DNA from 2 places in the Bacillus sp. Medicinal_06 genome. Region 1 is predicted to be linked to the other one. Evidence: riboswitches for the same ligand, from Rfam matches in the RefSeq annotation. Region 1 holds a riboswitch; the other holds the start of a gene.

Region 1 (3,427 bases):
AACCTGTGCCATCAAGATTACGGTACAGGAAATTCCCTTCTTGACCCAAATAATCAAATTTGGGTAATTGATTTAGATACCGTGTCTTTTGATCTTCCGATTCGTGATTTGCGTAAAATGATTATTCCTTTATTAGATACAACGGGAGTTTGGAATGAGGATCAATTTAATATTATGATTAACGCTTACGAATCAATTTCTCCTCTAACAGCTGAACAAAAAAAGATCATGTTTATCGATATGCTATTTCCATATGAACTTTACGATGTAATTCGTGAAAGATATGTTAGAAAATCTCCTCTTCTTGCTGATGAACTCGCCGGCGCTATGGAATATGAGAGAATAAAATCTAAAGCTTTAAATACTTTAATTGAGAAATTTTAAAATCTAGTACGTGAAACTAAAAAATAAGAAGCCTACCAAATAGATGTTAGGCTTCTTCTACTATCATTTTGCAATTTCTAAGTCTAAAAACTATATTTCTACATCACTGATTTCGCTGCGCTTCTTTAAATTCTTCCTTAATTTGAGCAAGTGTTCCTTCTTCTGTAATTAATCTGTATGCTGCATACGCTAATGCTTTTGCAGATGTAATTAATGCTTTATCGCCAAGTTCCGAACGAGCTGCTTCTCTAAATTCATTCGTATGAGCAATTAAATTGTCTGGACCAATTTTAATGTAAGGATGAATTGTTGGTACGACTTGACTTACATTCCCTGCATCTGTTGAACCGATTCCAAGTCTCTCTTTACGATTTACATCTTCACCAAGGTTTTCTAATTCCTCAGCAATCACTTCATTAAATGTTTTTGTTACTAATAATTCATCAATTTCATTTTGGAACTGATTGATTTTTACTGTTGTTCCTGTTGCTAATGCGGATCCCTGTGCAATATTTCGTACCTTTTCAGTTACTTCAGCACATCTTTTACGCGTTGCTGCGCGAATGAAAAAGCGAGCTGCTGCGTAATCTGGAATAATATTCGGCGCCTTTCCACCTTCAGTAATGACACCATGAATTTTCACATCTGCTGGAAGTTGTTGGCGAAGTGCATTAATCCCACTGTAAAGCTGAATAATCGCATCTAATGCATTAATTCCTTCCTCTGGTGATGCTGCCGCATGTGCAGACTTTCCATAAAAATGAAAATCAAGTGGATCAACTGCTAGCGATGGACTTGTTGTTGCTGTTTTTCCACTCGGGTGAATCATAAGTGCTGCATCGATATTGTTAAACAAACCTGCTTTCACATAACTTGCTTTGGCACTTCCATTTGGTCCACCTTCTTCTGCTGGTGTTCCAAATACGACGATTTCACCTCCAATTTCTTCAATTGTTTCTGATAATGCAATCGCTGCCGCAACACTTATTGTGCCAATTAAATTATGACCACACGCATGACCTAATCCAGGCAAAGCGTCATACTCTGCTAAAAAAGCAATTGTAGGTCCTTGTTTCCCTGAGCTTTTCCGTGCGATAAAGCCTGTTTCATGTCCTGCTATATTGTGTTGCAGTTGAAAACCTGCACTTCCTAGTAATAAGCTTAATGTTCTTGATGCAAAGAATTCTTGATTACCAATTTCAGGGTTCTCATGTATATCATGACTTGTTTTTACATACGTCTCTTTATTTCTTTCTATGCTTTCAGTAATACTATTTCGGTGTGACGTTACTTGTTTTGTTGTCATTTTCCTATTCCTCCTTTAAATTTACATATAAAAAAGCCTCTCTCTAAAAGATAGAAAGAGGCTTGAAAAATACAGATTCAAAAATGCCTTCTTTCTTATCTTTCAAGTCTTTCACTTGCTGGAATTGGCACAGTATTCATATTGAATCCGCTGCCGAGGTTTCATAGGGCCAGTCCCTCTACCTCTCTTGATAAGAAAATCGTTTTTATTTTCATAAAATTATATTAAATTATTTTCATTCTAGTTTTATTCCGACTAAATGTCAAGGAATTCCGATTTGATTTTACCGAATATCTAAAAATCCTTTTAAAACGCCAATCGTTTCAGGAGTATGCATTCTCGCACATATATAAGGGAATTCTGGACTTCCTTCAAACGTCATTTGTGACGTTAACGGCGCACCTACCCAAAAGATTTCATCATCAATACATATAAATGGAAGTGATTTATTTTGTCTTTGTACTCTTACATTTTTTAATGGAATGGGTCCATCGCTATATATTGTGACTTGCGCCACTGTACGCATTAATGCCTGCCATACTCTTTTATCTACCTGTCTTGTACTTGGAAGCGAAATAATAATTTTTTGTTTTGCTGACAAAATATCTTTTAACAATACTTTTGTCTCTTCCAAATTCATTTGCATAAACCATCTCAAGCGCTTTGTAATTTTTCGTTCGAACAACGGACGTGATGACCTGCGATCATACACATTTCCGTGTCTTTCTATGTGAGAAGTTAAATGAGATAACGCTTGTTTTCTCGAAAGATTTTTCCGCATATATTGGCAGTCCGATAACTGAATGAACTTCCCTCTTGCCCTCGTTACCGCAACGTTTACAAGACGATGATTTTTATGATCAAAAAATAACACACCAGGTCTTTCTTGCGGATAACTATCTACTGTATCAAATATCATCATGTCTCGTTCAGACCCTTGAAATTTATGAACAGTTGCCGCTAAAACAGGTGTATTTCGATACTTTGTTTTTTGCAATAGTTCTCTTATGCATGTTGATAAGAAACGGGACTGTGCGCGATATGGTGTGACAACTCCAATGGATTGAACACCATCTAATAAACCGATTAAAATCATTTGCATCGCAACAAGACCGGACATCATATTAAAACGTGAACCAGAAGCTGCATCTTTTAAAGAATAGGCTCCCATCAAACTAGTATCAAATAGAGCAGTCGCTTCATTTGCAAATGGCTGTAATTCCGCTAATTCCTGCCTTGCCGAAACAGAAGGATGGTCGAACACTCTATTCTTATAAATAAATGAGTTTGTAAATTTAGATATATCCTCATGCATCCGTCTTTGTTCTTGCAGCATAAATAAATTTGGATGTGCTTCATAACTATTTACAGATTGGACAATGCCAGCATGATAAAACATATCTTCCCCTAGCCATTTTCTAACAAGCTCATGGTTTGCCATCGCAATTGGAGGCAACTGTAAAAAGTCACCACAAACGACAATTCTTTTACCAAGAGAAGCAGCTAATGCGAGTTGCGGCACATATGCCATACTCACTTCATCTACAACAACTAAGTCAAATGTTCGCTCATAAATAAGAGAATCAATTGCGCATTTGGATAGCGTCGCACCAATTACTTTTGCATTTTCAATATATTCTCTTTCTACTTCTTTAATTTTCGCTCTTTGTTTTCTGAGGTCTCCTTCAATTTCTTGCATACGCTTTTTATCAGAAGCAGTTGCTTTATACGATAAGA
Region 2 (3,427 bases), 350 kb from region 1:
AAGATAAGATTATGATAATTGTTCGAGATATTACTGAGCGGAAAAAGACTGAAGAGTTATTGAATAAATCAGATACACTTGCAGCAATTGGACAGTTAGCTGCTGGGGTAGCTCATGAAGTTCGAAATCCACTGACAGTGATTAAAGGATTTATTCAACTATTTCAAATTAATCAAGAAGATCAGGATAAATACTTCGATCTTATGCTGTCAGAAATTGAGCGAATTGAATCTATCCTTCATGAGTTTTTATCAATCGCAAAGACTGATGTCATTCCAACTGAAAAGAAAAATATTTGTTTGATATTAAGAAATGTCGTTTCATTAATTAATACAAAGGCAATCATGACAAATATTCAAATTAATCTCCATATAGAATCAAAAGAATTAATAATTGATTGCTGTGAAAATCAATTAAAACAAGTTTTTATTAATATTTTACAAAACTCAATTGAAGCAATGCCAGATGGAGGGCAAATCTCTATTTCTGTGAAAAAATTAGAACGTGAAGAGGTTATTATTAATATAGTTGATGAGGGCGTAGGAATTCCTGAAGAAAGAATAAAAAGGCTTGGTGAACCTTTTTATAGTACAAAGGAAAAAGGAACTGGCATTGGACTCATGCTCAGTTATAAAATCATTGAAAGTCATCAAGGAAGAATTAGTATCATGAGTGAGGTAGGAGTAGGAACATCCGTTACTATTTATTTACCTATGTTTCAAAGTGAGCAGGGTACTTCTCATTCAGCTATGCCATCTATAACAGGGTCTTGGTAATAGAGATTAATTTCCATTTCATATAGAGTAGCAGCAAAGAAAAGAAGCTATCTTATTATCTTGTAAGATAGCTTCTTTTCTTGATTAGCCAGCGAATTGCACTGCAATTTTGGCATGTAAAAAAGCAGTATCAAATACAGGGATAGAAAGATCTTGTTGTGAAATGAGTAACGGTATTTCTGTGCATCCTAATAAAATTCCTTCTGCCCCGTTTTTAATGAGATTTTGAACAATTTGTAAGAAACGGTCTTTGGATTGCTTTAAAATAATACCTTTACTTAACTCTTGGAGAATGACATGATGAATGAAATTTCGTTCATCTTCTTTGGGAATAATTGTTTCAATACCATAATTAGCTAGTCTCGTTTTATAAAAATCTTGTTCCATTGTTTGTTTTGTTCCAAGCAAACCAATCCGCTTCACATCATGTTCAACAATTTCTTCAGCGCTTACATCGCCAATATGAAGAAGTGGGATAGAGATTGCTTTTTCTACTTCTTCCGCAAATTGGTGTACTGTATTTGAACACATAAGTATACAATCTGCACCGGAGTGTTCTACTTTTTTAGCTACTTGAACGAGTTGGTTTTGCACTTCTTCATATTGTTGATTTTGTAGTAAATTCGTCACTTCGCCAAAATCCATGCTATATAGAACAAGCTTTGCATTATGATTATACTGAGATAAAGTTAGTGTATTAATATGTTTATAATAAAGAGATGTTGATTCCCAGCTTAATCCACCAATTAACCCAATTACTTTCATGTCTCATTCCCCCTGTTAACCTGTTTTGTTATTAATTATTCCATAATTCCGATAAGAATACAATGATTTATTTGTCATTTTATATAAAAATAAAAATAGTGAGAATAATATTGAAATTAATTCACGTTAGTGCAATAATACAAATTACAAACGAATACTTATCCAGAGAGGTGGAGGGAACGGCCCTATGAAACCTCAGCAACCCCTATTTATTCATAGAAATAGGAAGGTGCTAATTCCACAAAAGACATATTGTCTTTTGAAAGATAAGAGGATCATATATCCATACGCAAATGACCTCTTCTATAAGAGGTCATTTTTTATTGGGGAGAAAGGAAGTGAAGATGAATAATTCCATTTTCTTTTACATATAGGACTAATATAAGCTAACTAGAATGAGGGGGAATTCATATGAACAAATTATCTACAAAATTAGTCGTAGCAATTGGAATTGGTTCTGCAATATATGGGGTATTAGGTCTATGGGGACTTTCAATTGCCCCAAATACATTTATAAAACCAGCTCTGGCCATATTAACAATTTTTGGTGCGATTTTCGGACCATTTGCAGGACTTTTGATTGGTCTTATCGGTCATACAGTGACAGATACTATCGCTGGATGGGGAATATGGTGGGGATGGGTACTTAGCTCAGGCATTATTGGATTTACGATGGGACTTGTACAAAAACGAGCAAGTTTCAGTGTGGAAAATGGAACATTCGGTAATCGAGATATTTCATATTTTGCTGTAACAGGTTTACTTGGGATTGTTATTGGAATTATATTTGCCGGCGCTTTCGATATTATCGTGATGGGAGAGCCTTTAGATAAAATTATTATTCAAGTACTTGGTGCAACGATTGCAGATGTCCTTGTTTTCTTAATCCTTGGTTTACCAATTACACTTGGATTAGCGAAAGCAAATAAAAAACATACACATTTAAAAATTGAAAAGTAGGGATAGCACAATGAAGCCGATTATTTCCTTTGAACAATTTACATTTCAATATCAACAAGTGACAGAACCTACTTTAAAGAATATCACACTTCATATTTATCCAGGTGAAAAAGTATTGATTGCTGGTCGAAGTGGATCAGGAAAATCTACATTGGCCCATTGTATAAATGGGCTGATCCCTTTTTCATATGAGGGATCAAGTACTGGGAACATTTCAATATGTGGTAAGGATCCACGAAAAAGTAGTATTTTTGAGCAAAGTAAGCTTGTAGGAACTATTTTGCAAGATCAAGATTCCCAGTTTATTGGGTTAACTGTAGGGGAAGATGTTGCATTTTCGTTAGAAAATGATTGCGTAGAACAGGAGGAAATGAAGGCGGTTGTTATGGACTCTTTACAGAAAGTACAGATGCATAGATTTCACTCACGAAGCCCACATGAATTATCTGGTGGTCAAAAACAAACTGTCTCTCTTGCTGGGCTACTAACGACGGATGCTGACATATTACTATTTGATGAGCCATTAGCAAATCTAGACCCAATAAGTAGTTTAAAAGCAGTAGAACTTATTCAAAAGGTACATCAACAATTAAATAAAACAATCGTTATTATTGAGCATAGAATAGAAGAGATATTAAAATTAGACTTAGATAAAATTATATTAATAGATGAAGGGAATATTGTAGCAATCGATTCACCAAAAAAGATTTTACAAGCAAACATTTTACAAAGTATAGGGTTAAGAGAACCTATATATATTGAAGTGTTAAAAAATCTAAAAATGAATATTTTAGATGAAGAAATTTATCCAATTGAAACTTTAAATAATGAGGAGTTAAATAAAACGATAAAGCAATGGATGATGAGTTCTACTGCTTCTAAAAAACAATGTAAAAAAGAAGTCTTATGTCAAATAGAAAATCTCT

What was found. A riboswitch is a leader RNA that binds a small molecule or an ion and turns the genes downstream of it on or off. The one in region 1 is predicted to bind S-adenosylmethionine.
Region 2: linked by a shared signal. The riboswitch ahead of AC1M36_RS00060 (ECF-type riboflavin transporter substrate-binding protein) and the one ahead of AC1M36_RS01885 (M20 family metallopeptidase) in region 1 are both predicted to bind S-adenosylmethionine.

Annotation. Positions count from the first base shown of each region.
Region 1 covers NZ_JBWYHD010000001.1:357,705-361,131, forward strand. The annotation lists gene AC1M36_RS01880 (CotS family spore coat protein) at 1-384, shown strand, start outside; gene AC1M36_RS01885 (M20 family metallopeptidase) at 488-1,690, opposite strand; SAM riboswitch class I at 1,783-1,887, opposite strand; gene AC1M36_RS01890 (AAA domain-containing protein) at 1,974-3,427, opposite strand, start outside.
Region 2 covers NZ_JBWYHD010000001.1:8,336-11,762, reverse strand. The annotation lists gene AC1M36_RS00070 (ATP-binding protein) at 1-776, shown strand, start outside; gene AC1M36_RS00065 (aspartate/glutamate racemase family protein) at 861-1,541, opposite strand; SAM riboswitch class I at 1,697-1,814, shown strand; gene AC1M36_RS00060 (ECF-type riboflavin transporter substrate-binding protein) at 1,953-2,501, shown strand; gene AC1M36_RS00055 (ABC transporter ATP-binding protein) at 2,512-3,427, shown strand, end outside.